2 linked regions of the Lactiplantibacillus plantarum genome follow. The protein of the gene in region 1 interacts with the protein of each later gene in a pairwise test. Links are inferred from orthologs where the notes say so. Each region holds a gene or a part of one and is shown on either strand. Other genes may lie near its edges. The genes, in order: E5260_RS06280 and E5260_RS08970.

The links.
Region 2: the proteins of E5260_RS06280 (region 1) and E5260_RS08970 interact in binary tests that used the Bacillus subtilis proteins (3 or more experiments, as listed by UniProt). The link is inferred for Lactiplantibacillus plantarum from one-to-one orthologs.

The regions. Positions count from the first base shown.
Region 1 is NZ_CP039121.1:1,371,684-1,381,840, reverse strand. Bases 3,436-6,208 are described here. They hold E5260_RS06280 (glycosyltransferase family 2 protein), read right to left. Parts: upstream 5,434-6,208; coding sequence 4,438-5,433; downstream 3,436-4,437. Other genes in these bases: E5260_RS06275 (MutS-related protein), read right to left, coding at 6,013-6,208; E5260_RS06285 (hypothetical protein), read right to left, coding at 3,436-4,441. In the rest of the region: E5260_RS06295 (YfhO family protein), read left to right, coding at 1-1,790; E5260_RS06290 (NUDIX hydrolase), read right to left, coding at 1,872-2,285; more of E5260_RS06285, read right to left, coding at 2,405-3,435; more of E5260_RS06275, read right to left, coding at 6,209-7,470; E5260_RS06270 (MutS-related protein), read right to left, coding at 7,445-9,001; eno (phosphopyruvate hydratase), read left to right, coding at 9,739-10,157.
Region 2 is NZ_CP039121.1:1,926,515-1,936,894, forward strand. The notes cover bases 4,857-7,852. They hold E5260_RS08970 (PTS fructose transporter subunit IIABC), read left to right. Parts: upstream 4,857-5,368; coding sequence 5,369-7,336; downstream 7,337-7,852. Other genes in these bases: pfkB (1-phosphofructokinase), read left to right, coding at 4,857-5,347; E5260_RS08975 (metallophosphoesterase family protein), read left to right, coding at 7,476-7,852. Outside these bases: E5260_RS08940 (SDR family NAD(P)-dependent oxidoreductase), read right to left, coding at 1-326; rnz (ribonuclease Z), read right to left, coding at 336-1,271; E5260_RS08950 (hypothetical protein), read left to right, coding at 1,704-1,988; GTPase ObgE, read right to left, coding at 2,135-3,430; E5260_RS08960 (DeoR/GlpR family DNA-binding transcription regulator), read left to right, coding at 3,678-4,433; more of pfkB, read left to right, coding at 4,430-4,856; more of E5260_RS08975, read left to right, coding at 7,853-8,798; E5260_RS08980 (lipopolysaccharide biosynthesis protein), read right to left, coding at 8,906-10,357. UniProt on the Bacillus subtilis protein: The phosphoenolpyruvate-dependent sugar phosphotransferase system (sugar PTS), a major carbohydrate active transport system, catalyzes the phosphorylation of incoming sugar substrates concomitantly with their translocation across the cell membrane.

The sequences.
Region 1 (10,157 bases):
TGATCCCCACTGGTTTAGGCATGCTGACCACGGCTAAATCTGCGGTCAAATTATCGAGCTACTTACCGGTCCCACAATTCGGTTTAGCTGTTTTGAGTCAATTTGGCTTAGGTGCCGCCAATTTTACGACTCGGCTCGTACACGCACCAACCGTCTTCAGCAGTAGTCTGGTCGTCTTGCTGGCCCTAAGTTTCTGGGTGCAGCCCAACTTGACTAAAGCTCACAAATGGCATAGCTTCGGACTATTACTTGCACTCTTCTTGAGTATGAACATTCGTACCTTAGATACGATTTGGCACATGTTTCAAACGCCCGCTGGCTTTCCATACCGCAATGCTTTTTTCTTTAGCTTTGTCTTGATCATGATCGCTTTTGAAGCCTGGTTAGCAGGCCCCCGGCGGATCGCCTTGCGCTGGCAATGGTTGTTACCGACACTCATGGTCAGTGCGCTGATATTAGGCTGGTTTGCCCAACGAACTGCTAAGCACCCCTTAACAACTTCAACGCTGGCGCTCAGCTTAGTCGCTGTCATCTTAACCGCAATTGCCTTATTCGCAACGGCGAAGCGGTGGCAAACGCTCAGCTTGGCAGGTATCGTCGCCTTAGAATTAGGGACTAACAGTACCCTCATGATGGCGAAGTCACCACTAGGGAATCAGGCTAAATTTGTAACTGCCTATCGAACCGAATACCGCCAAATGCAAGCCGTCAACGATCCTGATGGTCAATTATATCGCGTTGAAAATCAAAATACGCTAATCAATCAGGCCTACAATTATGATAGCAAGTATCGTAATTACAACGACCCGATGTTATTTAACTTTCACGATATTACCTACTACAGTTCAACTTTTGCGAACCAAACACGTCTCATGTTGAAGTCACTTGGGCTATTTTCTAAAAACGCCCGGCGTGTCAGTTCAGAAGGCCTAAATCCGGTCACTGATTTACTCTTAGATGTAAAATACGCTGTGCAATTAAACGCCGTGGGTCAAGCGACAACGCGGCTCCGTAGTCAAAACGGGTTAGGGTTTGCCGTGCCAATAGCATTTAGACAGTTAAAGCTTCGTCAGAATAGTGCCATTATCAATCAAGAACGCCTCTTACAAAGTTTGCGGCCATCGAAACGCGCCTATTTTGGCAATGCCACGACGCTCTCAGATCACGTCGTCCAAGATTCACAGGCCAAACGCTATCCGTATTTGCATACAGTTAAATTAAGGATGACACGCACCGGGACGCTGTATTATAACGACACGACTCGTCAAACAAAGTACACCACGATGCGGGTCAACGGTCACTTAGTCCCGACTAAGTTCAATGCCAACGGTGAGTTAGTGCTCCGATCGCTAGGTTATTTTGACAAAGGCGCTGTCATCACGTTAACGGTCAAACGTACCCAACCAACGCTTGGCACCCATGTCCACATCGCCAGCCTGGATCAAGCCCGGTTCAACCAAGTCAAACAGCAACTGCTATCCACGCGCTTTACACCGACTTACCACGTCTCGGGCATTCATACCGTGGTCAGTGGTCAAGTCACCAATCGCTCCAAACAAAAATGGCTCTACGTTGCTATTCCAGCCGATAAGGGGTGGCGCGCAACGGTCAACGGCGTCAAAGTTACTCCTAAAACGGTCATTGGCGGGATGTTAGCCCTGCCGATTCAGTCCGGTAAGAATCAGATCCAGCTAACTTACCACGTCCCGGGATTGCTGGGTGGACTACTGATCTCAATCATAAGTGGATTTAGCTTCATCCTTTGGCGTCAACGATATCGCCACCATTAGAATCGTGTCAATCAAAACAATCGGACTGCCAAGCTATTCTGCTAGGCAGTCCGATTGTTGTTTTAATGGTCGCGGTAACTGCTAGACCAGTCGCGTTAATATTGGTTTTAGATAGGGCACAATTCTTATATTAGTCAAAATCAATTCAGGTTTCATCCAAAGAAAGGCCATATGTTCAGTAAGATCTAAGTTGACTGTCGGTCTAGTAACGAATGCCTGTGCGCTATACACTAAACGCGTGTACACCTGATTTTTAGCCTTGTCAAAGGTGGAATCTTCCCAAATAACGCGCTCAGTTTGAACTTTCAGCCCAGTCTCTTCCCAACATTCGCGTTTGGCCGCTACTTGCGGTAATTCATTAGCTAATGCACACCCACCGGGCAGATCCCAATAGCTGGCATCAACATTCGGCCGCCCATGCTCAACCTGATTGCGTTTTAAAATTAAAATGTCGTGCCCGGCAGTCACTAAAGTATGCGCAATAATTTGAACCATTTGAATTCACCTCACCTTGATAAGTCACCCAAATTAACGGCTATTATATTTCGTTTAACCACAAACAAAAGTCCCAACACTGGCAACACCAGTTATTAAGACTTTCGATTCAAGTTTTATTATTCAGTTTCTGGCCGTAACCGACCTAACGATAAAATGGTCGCCAGCGCCACACAGCCGACAACTGCTAGACTGGCGGCACCCGTCGTTAACGCGTGCGGCTTAATAAACTGCTGTTTTATCACGACTTGTAAGTATGCGTGCTGCTTAGCCGTCACCCGGCCTGTTAACGGACTGTAGTTGGCCGCCATCACACCATACCGGACGGGCGTCTGACCAGTATTTTTAATCGCTAATCGCAGGTTGCCCGCCGCTGTCAACGGATAATTCAAAGTGGTCAACTCATTGGCCGAGCCCCGCCACCGTTTGACGACATGCGCCCCCCTAGTCAAGGTAATTGTTACGCGCTCATGCGTCGCAACTGGCTTCAACCGTAAAACATTACTCTTACCACTAACGGCTAGCGGCGACGTAACAGCGTGACCCGGTCTAATTTTTTGAACCGTGGACACAACATAACGCCCATTGCCCTGATTGCCACGTACCACATCAGTAATCCGCGTCGCCTGACTCGTCTGCCACAAACTGACCACACTGATTGCCGCCAGTACAACGACCAACCACGTCAGTTGGCGCCGTATTACTCGATTAAGGTGCCACACCGGCAACTCACGACCACCCACAATACTGAGGAGCATCAATCCCGGTAATAGTGGCAACGCATAGCGCCCTTCTACTTCCCAAAGTCCGACATGAAAAACCGTTAAACCGAGAATTGCCAGGGCAACGAACGTCACGGCCCACTCGCGCCGCCTCATCAAAGTCACGATTGCTTGCACCAGCATCGTCAGGTAGATTGTTTGCGTCATTAGAACCAGCCAAAATTGAAGCTGGCGTTGATGATTCAAATACCAGCGGGGCGCACGAATCCACTGGGTGGTCAACTTAAAGCTATCAAAATCGCCAGTCGCCCAGAAGACCCGCATCTTTTTGAGTAAATGTACGAGGGTCCCCGTAACGCCCATCTGATGTAACCGCTGCTGAATCATTTGCTGGGTCTGTTGGCGCTTGGCCGCCACAGTTTGCATCTGATTAACGCGCGCAAAATCGTCATGTCGGTACTCACCCGAGCTTTGGGGGTTCAAGCTCATCGCAATCCAGCTGGTTGCCGGTAAGGCGGCATCAGCTTGGCGCGTATAACCCGCTTGCTGTTGGGCAGTCCGCATCACCGCAAACATCACCCCGAGTGTCATCACTAAACTGACGAGCCAGCCTAACATTTGCCGACCACTGAATTGTCGTTGCCACCACAAGATGATCCCCATCAATACGAGAGTGAGCCAGAGCACAATTAGATTAGTCTTCATCACCACGCCCACGGCCACCAATAACCCATCACCAATCAAAACGCCCCAACGACGCCAGCCGGTTAAACTTAGTCCGAGTGTGAGCAAGGCCAAGCTGTCTGGAACTAGTGGCAAAACGAGGGCGTCCGTATATGCAAATAGTCCAAATGCGGCCACGGGAACACTGACGAGCCACAACAAACTAAATGAGACCGCCCCCGGTTGCCAGTAACGCCAACGGTTTAGTAAATATAACCCACTGATTAGTCCGGTATCGATCCAGATAAATCGGATGACATTTAATAATACCCAGGGCGTCTGCGTCAGTTTCAATAATGGCTTGAGCAGATTCGCAACTAATAACGTAAAATTCACATTATTGGGATAAATCATAAAATAATGTTGCCAATGATGGCTGCCCCGCGCTAATAACAGTGCCTGCTGCCGAACGAAAAACGGGTCGGCCCGCGCCACGTCAACAAAACTAGTGGCAATCAACATTTGCACGATGGCGATTAAGCCGACCAGCCCAATCAACAGCCAACGATACTGACGAGATGATAACTGTTTGAGCACCTGCCGGCCAGCCATCGTCATGACCAATAATCCCAGAACCATGGCTAATTGAACGATCGGTGACGCCCAGTCCGGGTTGCCGAAGAAGTGAATCGGTTGCAACCACGCCATGCCGACTGCGACGACCAATACCGCGGCCGCCAGCCAATTGACGCTCTTAACCACGGCCTTCATCCGTGCACCCGTTGCGAATTCACAATAGCTGGCTGTTGAGTTGCCGTATAATCATCCGTTTCAATAATATAGCGGGGCCGGTGCTTGACTTCCGCAAAAATTTTTCCTACATACTCGCCAACAATACTAATACCTATCAATTGCATCCCACCTAAAAACCATAGACTTGTCATGAGTGAGGACCAGCCACTCGTTGCGGTCCCTAGTAATCCTTGTATTAACGCATATAGCATCATCATCAAACTACCGCCACTAATCACCATGCCAAACAATAAAATTACTTTAATCGGTGCGATTGAAAATGACGTGATCCCATCAAAAGCAAAAGCCACCATCTTACGTAATGGATACTTTGAAACACTCGCAAAACGTGGTTGGCGATGATAATAAAGTTTAGTTGTTGGAAAACCTAGTCGTGGTACGATTCCACGCAAGAATAAATTGGTTTCCTCATAGGTTAACAGTGCCTGAACTGCCCGTTGACTTAGCAATCGGAAATCGGCGTGATTAGGTACTAATTGCACACCAATACGCTCCATTAGCCGATAAAAACCGTCCGCGGTCCATCGTTTGAAAAGTGAATCACTACTTCGATCATTGCGGACACCTAATACGATATCGCTACCAGCACGATAGCGCGCCACCATTTCTGGGATTACCTGTGGATCATCTTGCAAATCAGCATCAATCGTAATGACTATCTCAGCAGTCGGACTGGCGACCTGCATCCCAGCCATCAACGCGTTTTGATGACCAAAATTACGACTAAACTTAAGACCCGTCACGGTTGAGTACTGTTTTTCCAACGACTTAATCAGTTTCCAAGTCTTATCTTGACTACCATCGTCAACAAATAATAACTTACTTGCCGCATTGACCTGTTTGTGTTGGATCAGATCCGTCAAGATACCATCCAAGATGTGTGCAGACTTAGGTAACACCGCTTCTTCATTGTAGCAAGGCACAATAATGGTTAACCGTGGATTTTGCATGCTAATTCCCCCAATATGACTCAAATAGTTTTACGAAATAACAATTATAATTGGTACCTTTCAGTAACAACAAGACTTCTTGTGCTACTAGTAGTCTGAATGCGCCATCCACTGAAAAAAGCTCGGCTAACATCTCAAATCATCAATAACGTGTCCATATGCCCCCACAGATAGACACACACGACAATTGTTTTTCTCACCATCACGACCCTCGAAAAGAGTGGCTTACAACCATAATAATTGGCAATATCAATATAATTATTTTGGGCCAAGGAATGCGGCCATTGACATAAATAATTGTCAGTAATCGCGCCACTTACCGGGTCAAATTGATAGTACCAATATCTTACGCACAATTCAAACAAAGCAACAGTTTCAACGCTGATCATTAACAAATTAGCCGAACTTAGCCGACCGCTAGCATCTCACGATTATGCTCAATAACTACAAAACCTGACGCACCAACTTCACGGCGCTTTCGTCCCCAGTACTGTCCAGAACTGCCATTTCTAATTTAATGTTCAATTTTTTACCACTTTCATTACGATTAAAATCCAGTAATTATTTTATAAGCCGTTATCATCGAATCAGCCGATGATAAATATCAAGGCCATAACTAGTGGCCTTAGGCGCAGCAGGCAACATATGATAGCTACGATTGCCATTCGCTTGCCGTTGCGCCACTAGAAAGTATGGCCGGCAATGATAGCGTTGAACAAGTTGTGTATATTCAAATTGATGGGACACCGCAATGACAGTCACTCCGGCTTCCAGTAAGCCGTGGGTAATTTGAAAATTGATTTGCGACCCCGCATGCTCATTAGTTGATGCAAACGACTCGTTCATTAATACCAAGCTAGACGTACTCATAACGTGGATAAGTTGATCCATTCGCTGTAATTCGTCATCCAGCTTACCGTGCCGTTCACCTTGGTCTTCCTCACGTTTAAAATGTGTCAACACCATCTCAAAGGGCGGTGTCTGGTAACAAGTTGCCATGACAAACATCCCCGCCTGAGCCATTAATTCCCCCAGCCCCACGGCGCGTAAAAAAGTGGTTTTACCACCTTGATTTGCTCCCGTGATAACGGTCAATGCCGTTTGAACTGGCAAGAAGTCGTTTGCAACTGCTGGTTGGTTGAGCAATAAAGAAATCAAGGGATTAATCAACTGTTGTGCTTCCATTGATGACGCCAACGTCGCATAGCACCGTGGTGCCGCTGGTAGTCGTCGGCTTAATTGAATTACACCCACTAACCAACCTGTTTCCAATCGCAACTCTTGGAACCAATTGACGACTTCCTGATAAACATTCACTAAAATGGTGGCTAATTTCATCACTGCTTGATTCTTGTAGTGTTCAAGTGCTTTAGCACTATGATCATCCCGTTCTGCAATTTCAAATCCCTGCGCATGTATCTTTAACTTAGTAAACACCTTTTGAAACCGATGTGGTGGTACGACATCAATCACCTCATCAACTGTTGTATCCAGATTGGTGGCCAAGTGCGCTGGTAAAACATAACCATGATCAAATAATACCTGTCGCAAAAATGTTTTCATCGGCTCTAGTTGACCGTTGAACAGTGTATCTAGCGATTGATACCACTGTTGAAGTGCTGGCGCCGGATGGTCAGGTAATGGTTTGTCCAATATCGTGCCAATTGCCTGCAAATATTGCGTTAATAGACGACTTTTGTTGTATAGATGATAACTAGCCGACTCGTGACCAAGCTCCCAAAAATTTTGCCGGACCGTTTCAATGGTTGTCGTTGTAAACTGATACAACCATTCGTAATAGTCCGGGTGCATCAGGGCATGTTTAACCGTTGCTTGACGCCAAGTCAACGCCCGGCTAGTTGTTAATGGTGTAAAAAATAATCTGGTCGCAATTTTTGCGATAACGTGATCATCCGCTGCCATAATATCAACAATTGGTTGTAATTCTAAATCAGCCATCACGGCTTTTTGACTAGTTGTTAACGACCATTCGTCAAGATACTGCTGTTTTTCAAGCGTGATTAGATTGACTTGCATGCTTTAACCGCCTTTCAATTGCCTTAGTTGTCAGTTGATACTTGTTTAATAAACTAGTCGCATATGTCCCAACCGTCTCCGAACAACGATATATTTTATAAGCGCGGATCGTCGTACCAGCAATAATTTGAGCCTGCATCGGTACCATATGTGGAAGCTTAGCAAGACTTTCTAAAAATGTGACGTAGACACCATGGGCCTGCTTTGCTGTCAAATGTGTTAACACTAATTGACCCAACTTTTCGGCATCAACCGTTGTTGTTGAAGAGAATAGCTCATTCATCAAAACAATACTATGCTCATCGACCGTTTGATAGAGCGCGGCCAATCGTTCAATATCGTGCTGGAGCAGTCCCGTCAACTGGGTTGCCTTTTCTTGACGCTCGAAATGTGTCAGAACATGACTTGCTAGGTGTAATGTTGCCCGTGAGCCAGGGATGGGCATTCCGAGGGCTGCTAAATAATAGGCCTGACCAATCATTCGAATATACGTTGTCTTACCACCTTGATTGGGTCCGGCCACAATTAGAAACTGCTCATTTGGATTCAAGACATAGTCATTGGGCACGACTGCTGTTTGTTTGCCAGCCTGAACATAAGCCAACTCCAGATCAAATCCTGCTTCAATCCGCTCTGGTGCTCCTAATTCAACAAGGGTCGGAAGCACAAAGTTAAGCTGGTTCATCCGGGCAAGGCGCTGCGTATAACGTTGCACCGCTAAATACCAATTCAACTCAGTCACGACTTGTTCATAACCTGGAACGGTATACTGCTGATATTGTTGGTAAAATGTCGTTAATTGTGCAAATACTGCTGGATACAACTTATGGAGTTGAACAACAATATTTGCTTGCAGACTAGTATCCCCATTAACTGCTTCGGCAGTCTTAATACTGGCATTGGGACGGTATAACTCGCTTAGATCTGTCATGATGGGTCCAAACAACTTCGTGGCAACCTCAGCACTATTTGACGCAGCCAACTGATTAGTCGTCACACGGACATACCGCCCATTGATTGTTAAATAAAACTGAACTTGTACTAATGCGCTCGTTAATGTGCGCATCATTGTCAGCAACTGCTGTGTCGCAGGCGCCTGCAAATAAGTATCGAGGTCAGCCTGTAACTTTTGTAGTCCTAAACTTTGGGGCTGAAAATGTGCTAACGCCTCTGTAAGCTTTTCAAGTTGCTCATGTTGCTCATATAATGCCGTTAACAGATCGGCGGCCTGTTGATCAGCCGTCCAATCATGGTGAGCCTGCTTGATTTTGGCGGCCGTTTCTGCGGCAGCCGTCACAAAATGTGCCATTAATTGATACCCCGCTGGTCGCAACAAATCTCTAAAAATAGCCTGACGACGCTGCACCGCTTCAATTGTCGTTAATGGTTGATAAAAAATGTCTTTGATTGGTACCGGACAGTCCTGCTGAATTTGTTCGAAAATCAAATTCAAATTTAGATCTTGGAAACAACTTGCAGTAGCGGGACGAGCGACTGGTGGTTGCCCTAAAAATAACAGACTCATCTGCATTATGACTCAACTCTTTTCACTAATTCTAATCAATAAAAAATGGCGACACCTACTTAGACTTAAATCCAAGTAGGTGTCGTCATTAGCATTACTGCTTGTTCGGTGAACACCATCACCGCTAGAATGATTTCAGTATAGCACGCGCACTGACCTTCGTTAACCACTTTGCTTTTATTAAAAATTTAATTAACTAAACATCACGCAAATTGTTTTCAACCAGGCCCATTACCAGCAGATACTATGAGCCAGTCCAAGCACTGGCATGACGAGGTTTCCGAGATTGGATGTTGGTTGTAGAAAAAATCGGTTATACGTTGAATTTCTTTCCTAGTCAACCGTGACGCTTCAAAGACGAGACCAGCTATATTGTCTAACAAACAGCGGTATTACAATCATCATTATTATTTGAACAGGTAGTTTTTAATTTAGATGATTATATTGCAAGCAAAGGCACCGCTGCTCGCCATTTTTATACAACTAGTGCCGTTGCTTAACTTGATTAACATTTCGCATCTGCGAATTATCAAGGGTTTTAAACTTATGGTTGAAAAACGCTTGTGTTTATTTTTCAAGCGCGGTATGCTGTAACCGTTAAAAATAAATGGTGATGACGTTCGCCGTAACTAATTGACTATCAATTTGATGACGTCTACTTTCAATCGGACCTTAGCGGGGCCTTTGAAAGTAGACGTCTTTTTTTATCAACTTGGTCGTAAAATTTGAAAGGGGTTTTCAAAATGTCAGTTGTAATTGATGTTGTTAAAGCACGCGAGGTTTTTGATTCACGAGGTAATCCAACGGTTGAAGCCGACGTTATTTTATCCGATGGAACGTTAGGACGTGCTGAAGTACCTTCTGGTGCCTCAACTGGTACTAACGAAGCGGTTGAATTACGCGATGGTGGTCAACGGCTGCAAGGCAAAGGAACTTCCAAGGCTGTCAATAATGTCAACACAGAAATTAATGGCGCGTTACATGGCGTCAGTCCGTTCAATCAAGCTAAAGTTGATCAAATCATGATTGATTTAGACGGGACTCCTAACAAAGGCCGTTTAGGGGCCAACGCAATTCTTGGGGTTTCCATGGCAACTTGCCGAGCAGCGGCTGCTGAGACACATCAACCGTTGTACCGCTACCTCGGTGGCACTGACTTAGA
Region 2 (10,380 bases), 560 kb from region 1 along the record:
GCCATCACCGGCGCATCCATGGTGATCACCGTGGTCATATCGCCAAAACCGGCAGCGTTAATGACCACATCCAATTGACCAAATAGCTCATCGATGGTCGTAAAGACGTGATCAACGTCCGCCACGTGACCCACGTCACAAGTAATCGCCACGGCCTGCCCTTTTGATAACAGACGACATTGATCAGCAACCTGTGTTAGCCGTTCTCGCCGCCGGGCTGCTAAGACGACATTGGCTCCCTGACTCGCCACGGCTAGGGCTAGTTGCTCGCCTAGTCCACTAGACGCGCCAGTAACCAAAACAGTTTTACCCACTAAGTTCGTCATTTACTTGACCTAACCTTTCTCAGGTAATGGAATATCAATTACATCAAAGTCGCGAACGACTTTCGAGTGACTAAAGACTTTCTGTGCTTGTTTTTGTAGTTCCTTACTCAACTTACCCGTGTACCGAGCCGAGATATGGGTCAACAATAGCTGCTTAACACCGGCCTGTTGGGCCACCTGGGCTGCTTGGGTACTCGTTGAATGGTAATAGTTATGTGCCAACTTACCTTCATCTTTTCCGAACGTGCTCTCATGAACTAAAGCATCCGCATCCTGTGCCAAGCTGACCGCGTGCGGTGTCCGCCGAGTATCACCGAGAATCGTCACCGTCCGCCCTTTTTGTGGCGCAGCGATGTAATCTTGACCATTAATTGTCCGACCATCAGGCAACGTCACCGTTTTGCCGGCTTTTAATTGACCATAGACGGGACCACTCGGAATGTTCAGGGCTTTGAGTCGATCGGCTTGTAATTCACCCGGGTGGTCCGCTTCTTCTACCCGGTAACCAAAACAAGCGATCCGATGATCCAGAGGTTCGCAGCTTACTTTGAACGTCGCATCTTCAAAAACCGTCTCAGCCTTCGTGATTTCATGAAACTTCAATGGATATGACAAATGGGTGCCAGAGACCCGCAACGCCGTTTGAACGAAGTCGCGGACACCGACTGGCCCATAAATGGTGAGTGGTTCGTCCCCGCCTTGAAAAGAACGCGAGCTCAATAACCCCGGTAAGCCAAAGATATGATCGCCATGCAGATGGGTAATAAATATTTTTGCAATTTTGCGTGGTTTTAACGTCGTGCGTAAAATCTGGTGTTGCGTCCCTTCGCCGACATCGAACAACCAGACTTCATTTCGCTCATCTAATAGTCGTAATGCTGTGCTAGTGACATTTCGAAATTTGCCCGGTGAGCCGGCACCGGTACCTAAAAATTCTAATTGCATATTTTTGTTCGTCCTATCTATACAGTCTGCTAACTATTTTACCGAATCTAGCGGCAATACACAATTGTTAGCACTGCAAAGTCATGGCCGGTCAACACCGTGCGCTCACCGACCGCAATTCTACAAAGCAAGCGACGTTGGGCGACTCCTCACAATTAACAGGAAGAACACGAACAACGCTGCTCATTTTATTTTAACATGTCAGGCTAAAATTATCGCACTTGGTTTCAAGATTCCACGCGCCAAGACTGCCTGCCACCGGTGTTATCTATAATCAAAAAATGCACTTTTCCGGGCAAACTGACTATGACGGGTTGTGACCGTTTTCATTCAACCCGTCATCGCCGGCAAATGAATCCTCAGTCCATCTTGCTTAACCCAATTGATTATCGTATACTTGCTTACAAATCGTCTGAACAAGAGGTAACCGTTATGCGACTCATCGACTTTAACTTATCAACCGCTGATCTACAGCAAACTTTACCACTGTATTGGGAACTAACGACTAATCAAATCTGGCCAATCCAAAGTGTTACGCTCGTCGATCACCAGCTGGTTTTAGTAGCTTCAAAAAGCGCGCTCCCGCTGACACTCGACCAGTTCAATGCGCGGACGCGCCAAATCGATGGTCAAACGCAGCTCTGTATTCAAACCCCACCGCGTCCGCGCCGATTATTTGGCTATCGCTTAAGCCAGCAGCGCTTACTGTTTGGCTGAGCATCTAATCGCACGTCAACTCAAAAACAGCGTCGTTAGTTAAAATTCTAACGGCGCTGTTTTTGGATTGTTCATTATTTTATCACTAGTCTACCTACCAGACTGTCGTAACGACAATCATCAACTAATTATGTCGTCACAAAAGTTTAGTCCATAAACTGGAAGGAGTAGTCCAAGATTTGAATCGTATCATCATTCTTGGCACCAGCTGCACGTAAGGCATCATCAACACCCATCCCACGTAATTGCCGAGCAAAGCGCATTAAACTTTCTTCATGATCTAAATTGGTCATCTTAAAGAGCCGTTCTAACTTATCACCAGACAAGACGAACAAGCCCGGTTCTGGATTATCAATGCTAAAGTCCGCATCCGCTTCAGTCGTGTAATCACGGTGCTTCAAGTCGTCAACACCCTTGATTGGGAATTGTGGCGTCGTATCCAACAAATCAGCCGTCTTGGCTAACAAGGCTTTTAGTCCCTGTTGTGTAATCGACGATACCGGATAGACGGCTGGCGTGTTTGGCAACGTATCATCCGTCGCTAACTTCGCCTTAAAGTCTTCCAGATTAGCTTCGGCATCCGGCATATCCATCTTAGTCGCCACCACGATTTGGGGCCGCTTCAAGAGATCAGGGTCATAACTCGTCAGCTCGTGATTAATTTTGTGATAATCCTCAAACGGATCGTTTTCTTCTACACCACTCATATCAATCAGATGTAAAATAACGCGCGTCCGTTCAATATGCCGCAAGAATTGAATCCCTAAGCCGACTCCGTTAGCTGCACCTTCGATCAAACCAGGTAGATCAGCCATAACAAAGTCACGACCGTCATCCAAACGAACCATCCCGAGATTAGGCACTAAAGTTGTAAAATGATAGGCCGCAATCTTGGGCTTAGCACTCGTGACCACTGAAAGCAGTGTCGACTTGCCGACTGAAGGAAAACCAACCAGACCAACATCGGCCAAGACTTTCAATTCCATTCGAATCGTCAATTCATCGCCGGGCTCACCATTTTCAGCAATTTCAGGAGCAGGGTTCTTAGCGCTAGCAAAATGAATATTTCCCCGACCGCCCCGGCCACCCTTGGCAACCACTAACCGCTGATCTTTATTGACGATATCGCCAATTAACTCACCAGTTTCAGCATCCGTCACCGTTGTCCCAAGCGGTACTTTAATAATTGTGTCCTTCGCGGAACGACCTGTCATCTGCTTAATCATTCCATTGCCACCAGCTGCGGCTTTGAACTTCCGCGTATAACGAAAATCCATCAGTGTCCGTAATCCTTCGTCAGCCTGCAATACGACGCTTCCGCCGCGACCACCATCACCGCCAGCGGGACCACCATTGGGAACAAACTTTTCACGGCGGAAAGCAACCATGCCGTTACCACCGTTACCGGCCTTTACATCTACTTTTACTTGATCAACAAACATGTTCTTTTCTCCCGTTTCTTCTATATTATTATCTACGAAATCCGATCGTGCGAAATTAGATACCTGACCTAGTATACAAATCTTCGGCCACTTCGTCAAAAGTTCCACGCCTAATTAGACAGATCATCTTTATTTGGATGCTAATGACGATTTGATGACAGATTTTGGATTATTTTGACGGTTTTTGAAGGTTTTTGTTGCATTTTGACGTTTAAACAGGTATATTATTATGCGGAGGGATTTGAAAGTGCTTACAGAAGAACGTCAACAGTACATTTTAAATACGATCCGTTTCAAGGGCATTATTAAAATCAAGGACATCTGTTCTGAAACTCGTTGTTCCGAGTCCACGGCGCGCCGTGACCTCCAACAGCTAGAAGAACAGGGCGAGTTACTCCGCGTGCACGGTGGTGCGAAGTATATGAACTCACTCCAAGAGGAACCCGCGATGAATGATAAGGTTTCCCGTAACGTTAACGCCAAGGACCATATCGCGCAGCAAGCCGTTGCGAACATTCAAGTTGATGACGTCATTTATTTGGATGCTGGGACTTCAACCCTAGCCATGATTCACCATTTAAATCCGAGCTACAACTTACGTGTCGTGACTAATGGTGTTGTCCATGCTTCCGCTTTGGCAGACATGGGCATCCAAACCTACCTGCTTGGTGGCAATTTGAAAGGCACCACCAAAGCCGTGATTGGTCCCGAAGCCGTTAAATCGTTAGAGGAATACCGATTCAACAAAGTTTTCCTTGGTATCAACGGTGTCCACCCAAAATTCGGGCTCACAACGCCCGACCCCGATGAAGCGGTCGTCAAAAAAACCGCAATTCTACAAAGTGAAGAAAGCTTTATCTTAGCTGACAACACTAAGTTCGACCACGTTTCGTTTGCGCGCGTCGGTGATTTATCCAGTGCAACCATCATCACTGACCAACTCACGCCAAGCGTTGCCGAACAGTATCAACCATTAACTACGATTCAGGAGGTTCAATCATGATTTATACCATTACTGTCAATCCATCAATTGACTACGTGGTGCAACTACCCCAAATGACCCTCGGTAGTGTTAACCGGTTAGCACACACGGCGAAACTCCCTGGCGGTAAAGGCATCAATGTATCGCAGATTTTGAACGACCTAGACCAACCCAACAAGGCCCTCGGCTTTATCGGTGGGTTTACCGGCACGTTTATCAGTGATGCTTTAAAAGCCAAGGGCCTAGATTGTCACTTCACACCGATTGCCGATGACACCCGGATCAACGTGAAGATTCACGCTGAAGAAGAGACCGAATTAAACGGTGCTGGCCCGGACATCACCGCCAAAGAAATCGAAGCCTTCTACACCGAATTAGCCAACTTAACGCCGGATGACGTGGTCGTCATGTCTGGTAGTTTAGCGCCTAGTTTACCAGATAGCTTCTACTACGATATTATTCAGAAGGTCGAAGCTGCTGGTGCTAATTTTGTCATCGACACGACCGGTGAAGCTTTGAAGAAAACTTTACCCAGCCACCCCCTCGTTGTGAAGCCTAATAACCACGAACTTGCTGATTACTACCACACGACGTTTAATAGCCAGACTGATATCATTGCAGCGGGCCAACGGATGCTAGCTGAAGGTGCACAACACGTGCTGATTTCAATGGCCGGCGATGGTGGCCTCCTGATCACCAAGGATGCGGTCTACTTTAGTCCCGCACCAAAGGGCCAGGTAATCAACTCAGTTGGTGCCGGTGATTCAATGATTGGTGGCTTTGTCGGCACGTTCGCCAAAACACACGATGCTGTTGAAAGCTTCCGCTACGGCTTAGCTTGTGGCTCCGCAACCGCCTTCTCAGAAGACATTGCGACCCGCGCCAAGATCGATGAAATTTTGCCACTCATTAACATTGAAAAACTCGCTCACTAAAGAAAGGACTGTTAACTAAACATGGATATCCGCGATTTATTACTAAAAGATGTCATGATCATGGACATGCACGCCACGACCAAGGACGAAGCGATTGATGAGTTAGTTCATAAATATGCCGAACAAGGTATCATCAATGATGAGGCCCTCTACAAGCAAGACATCATCAAACGGGAAGCCGAATCAACTACCGGGATTGGCGACGGGATTGCTATGCCCCATGCCAAAGATAAGGCTGTTAACCGGGCAACCGTGATGTTTGCTAAGAGTAAGGCCGGCGTTGACTTCAACGCGTTAGATGGTCAACCCGTTCATCTTTTCTTCATGATTGCTGCTCCTGAAGGTGCCAACAACACCCATTTAGCCGCCCTCGCCGCCCTCTCAAGCTTATTGATTGATCCTGAATTGGTCGCTAAACTTAAGAATGCACAGTCACCTGAAGAAGTTCAACAACTCTTCGGTGACGCCCAGGCTGCTAAGGAAGAAAAAGAAGCCAAAGATGCTGCTGCCAAGGCCGAAAAAGAAGCCGCAGCTGCCAGCACCACCACTGACGAAAAACGTCCCTATTTAGTTGGGGTTACCGCCTGTCCAAACGGAATCGCCCATACTTACATGGCCGAAGCAGCCTTGATCAAAGCTGGTGAAGCGGCCGGTGTTGACATCAAAATCGAAACGAATGGTTCTGAAGGTGTTAAGCACTTATTGACTGCCGATGAAATCGCTCGTGCCGACGGTGTTGTAATCGCCGCTGACAAAAAGGTCAAGATGGCCCGTTTTGATGGTAAGCACCTGGTTAACCGTCCCGTTACTGACGGGATCAACAAGGCCGATCAATTAGTTCAAGAAGCCTTGAGTGGTAAAGCTCCTGTCTATCACGATGCTGATGGTGGTGCTGCGGATGACGATGAAGGTGGCAGCGCTAATGGTAGCGTTTGGGGTGAAGTTTACAAAGACCTCATGAACGGGATTTCCCACATGTTGCCATTCGTTGTTGGTGGTGGGATCTTAATGGCCCTCTCCTTCATTATTGAGCAATTCGTTGGTAGTAAGAGCTTAGCCTTTACCTTCTTCAACCAAGCTGGTAACATGGCTTTCGCCTTCATGGTACCTGTTTTAGCCGGTTACATCGCCGAATCAATTGGTGATCGTCCTGCCTTGATGCCCGGGTTCGTTGGTGGGTTCATGGCCACGGTATACACTGGCGCTTACGGTGGTGTTTACACGGCCTCCATTACCGCCAATGCTAAGAGTCCCGCTGGTTTCTTAGGTGGTTTAGCCGCTGGTTTCTTAGCCGGTTATATTACTGTTTGGATGAAGAAGTGGACCAAGAACATGCCACAATCCTTAGACGGGATGAAGCCAATGCTGATCTTCCCAATTCTGGGCTTATTGATTATTGCTGCGCTAATGTTCTTCGTTGTTAACCCAATCTTCTCAGTTATCAACGCCTGGATTACCCACTTCCTAAACTCAATGGGTACTGGTAATGCCGTTCTCCTCGGTCTTGTCCTCGGTGGTATGATGTCGATCGATATGGGTGGTCCTTTCAACAAGGCCGCTTACGTCTTCGCAACTGGTGCCTTTACCGCAACTGGACATGGGAACTTAATGGCCGCTGTTATGGCTGGTGGGATGGTTCCACCATTGGCAACTGCGATTGCCACTGCCTTCTGGCCAAAGAAATTTACGGATGACGAACGTAAAGCTGGTATCTCTAACTGGTTACTTGGTATTTCCTTCATTACTGAAGGTGCCATTCCATTCGCCACAGCTGACCCATTGCACGTTATCGGTTCAAGTGTGATTGGTGCTGCCATCGCCGGTGGCTTAACTCAACTTTGGGGCGTTGCCGTCCCTGCTCCTCATGGTGGCCTCTGGGTCTCATTACTCGCCACGAATATCTGGGGCTACATCGGTGCCACAATTATCGGTGCCGTTATCGCTGGGGTTATCCTTGGTCTCTGGAAACCAGCTAAAGCTTCTAAATAATGTGATATCTAAAAAGACGATCAAATTGATCGTCTTTTTTTGTTTTCAAAATTAACGAATCAGCCGTCTAACCCCGCAATAAAACGGGTATAATGAAAGTAATATACTGATTATGTTAACGAGAATCGAGACGAGTTTGATGAAACTACGAAAATCTATCTTTGGCATCAGCTGTGTATTATTCGGCATGATGCTGCTTTCCGGTTGCCAAAAACAAACTAAAATGACCCTGCCCCCTGTCAGTCACAAGACCTTAACAGCGATGGTGATCAGTGATGACCATGTCATTGCGCCCAGCCTGCATGATAATGGTAAGGCTTTCACGCAGTACGCGGCTAACGATGCCGGTGCAGATTTAAAATACAGCGCGACGATTTTTCGCGCTTTTATTGCTAAGGCGTTAATCACCAAGCCTGACGTTGTGCTCATCAGTGGCGATATTACTAACAACGGTGAAAAAGCCAGTCACGAGTACGTTGCCAAGCAGCTTCGCCGACTGACTGCTAAGCACATCCGCGTCTACGTCGTCCCCGGTAATCACGACTTGAACAACCCTATCGCCCGTCGCTTCAAAGGAAAGCATCAATATAGCACCGAGGCGACTAGCCCGACCCAGTTCAAGAAGATCTATCATCAGGACGGCTACGGCCAAGCCAGTGAAACTGACCCAAGCTCATTGGGATATTTGGTAAAACCTAGTAAACACACTTGGTTTTTGATGCTAAACTCCGCCATTTATAAAAGTAATTATCAACAAGGTAATTCAACGGTCGGTGGTGGCCTGACCGATGGGACCTTACAATGGCTTACTAAAGTCGGTAAGCAAGCAAAACAAGCCCATGCGACTCTCATTCCCGTCCTACATCACAATACAATGGACCACACGGTGATTCATCAGGACTATACAATCGGTTATGCCGAAGATGTCCGTAAGGCCTTTACCACTGCGGGTATCAAGTTATCGCTCAGCGGCCATATTCATGCTCAAAATATCAAGTCTACCAAAGTCAAGAACCAGTCACTGACTGATATTGCCAGTGGCGCCCTGATACTGGGATCTCACTATTACGGTACGCTTAAGATCAACCAGAGTAACGGGACGGCCACGTACCACGCGACCCCGTTAAACGTGAGTGCTTACATCAAGCACCACCGTGGTAATAAAGCAATGCGCGCCTATCAAAAGTACGATCATGACGTGTTATATGCGGCTGGCTATAACGCAGCACTGAGTCAGTTATATGAGGACCGTGACGAAACGCAACTATCAAGCGCTAAAGTTAATCAGCTAGCCCGCGGCATGGCGGCCGCCAATATCGCGCTCTTTCGGGGCACCCCAGTCAAAAATAGCGCCGCTATTCAAGCTTGGCAACAAATGCCCCACAATACAAGTTTGCGCGGCTTCGTGTTAGCCACCAAGAAACTACACGGCAACGTGACGTGGTCTGGGTCCGTACAATAACCACTTTATAAACTAAAGACGACAGCGAATTTTCAGGCTGTCGTCTTTTTGATTAGTCACTACTTATAGCTGGTCAGTCACACCGGCACCACCCTACTTCGATTCGGCTAGATTGGTTTTCGCACACGTAGCATTTGGTTAACAATGGTCATTAAATAATCACGCTTGCTAAATCCGACGACGGCCGTTATCAAAATCAATAGATAACGGAGTACAACACTGTGATAGCCTCCTAAAAATAGAAAGCCAACCGCCAAAAAAGTGAGCGTAATCAGCCCCAGTATCTTGCGATCATATGGAAGCGTGCCAAGTTTTTCGCGACAGATTCGATTCATAAACCAATAATGAACAACCGCATACATCACATAGCAAATTAATGTTGTATATCCCGCCACCTCGTATCCTAAAATTGGAATCAACCAATAATTTAGCGCCACATTCAATACTGCGCCAATAACACTGGCAATCATGATTAAAGATGTCCGTTCATAATAGAACTCAAACTTTGCAAATAAATCAAAAGCAAAAATGAAAAAGACGCTCATTGCGATTGGTGGAACGATCCAGGTCGCCTTAGCATATGCTCGTGGTGCGAATATCGAAACGATTTCGGGCGCAAATGCAATCAATAGCAGGTTGACAACCGCAATTAAAACTAAGGCACCGTAAGCAACACCCGCAATATCGGCCACCCGTCGATCCTTGATTTTTTGATATATCCACGGACTCAGCGTTTGCGACAATGCAACGTTAAATAAGATCATGATTTGTGAAAGTGAGTACGCCAAACTATAAATGCCCGCACTTTTCGTATTTACCATGTTCGCAATCATAATCCGGTCAGCACTACTCAGAACGATTTGTGAAAGATAATGTGGGGCCAACGGGATGTTGAACATTAATGCGTGACGCCAAAAATGGCGCGAGAAAAACGTTTTGCCACGATACATTTGCACAAAAAACAAGCCCGTATAGCCTACCAGTTCCACTAATGCTAGCCCTAAAAATCGAGCCGTCACTTTATCATTCGCATACACAACGAGCAATACGCCTACTAACGGTTTGGCGATTGCAACCAGCAAGGTCACCATCACCAATGATTTGTATTGCAAGGCAACTCGGCGCTCACCAGCCCAAAAATTAAAAACTGACGAGGTCCATACCATTAGAAGCATCGCCAACATCTGCGTCGTCGTTAAAGAAAAGACACTATTCCAAAAATCACGAAAGCCAAGGTAAACTAGTGTCCATGCTAATACCAACACAACCGTTAATCCTTGTAATGCAGCCGAATATCGACGTCGATCATGGCTGAATTTGATGAGACCTTGAGTATAAACGCCGTAGCACAGATTTAGTGAGACGATGATCGTGACGATAGTCAGCCAGGAGTACAGCACATTAAATTGACCATACTCGGAAGTAGACATTATTCTGGTAAAAATGGGCGTTGCGATTATTGAAATGCTCTTTTCAAAAAAAGCACAGACTAAGAACCAAAGTGAGGCCTTAACTTGCTTTGGCAAATGCCGATATTTATTTCTAATACTGACTAACATAAATTCCTTTCTCATAGGTCTGA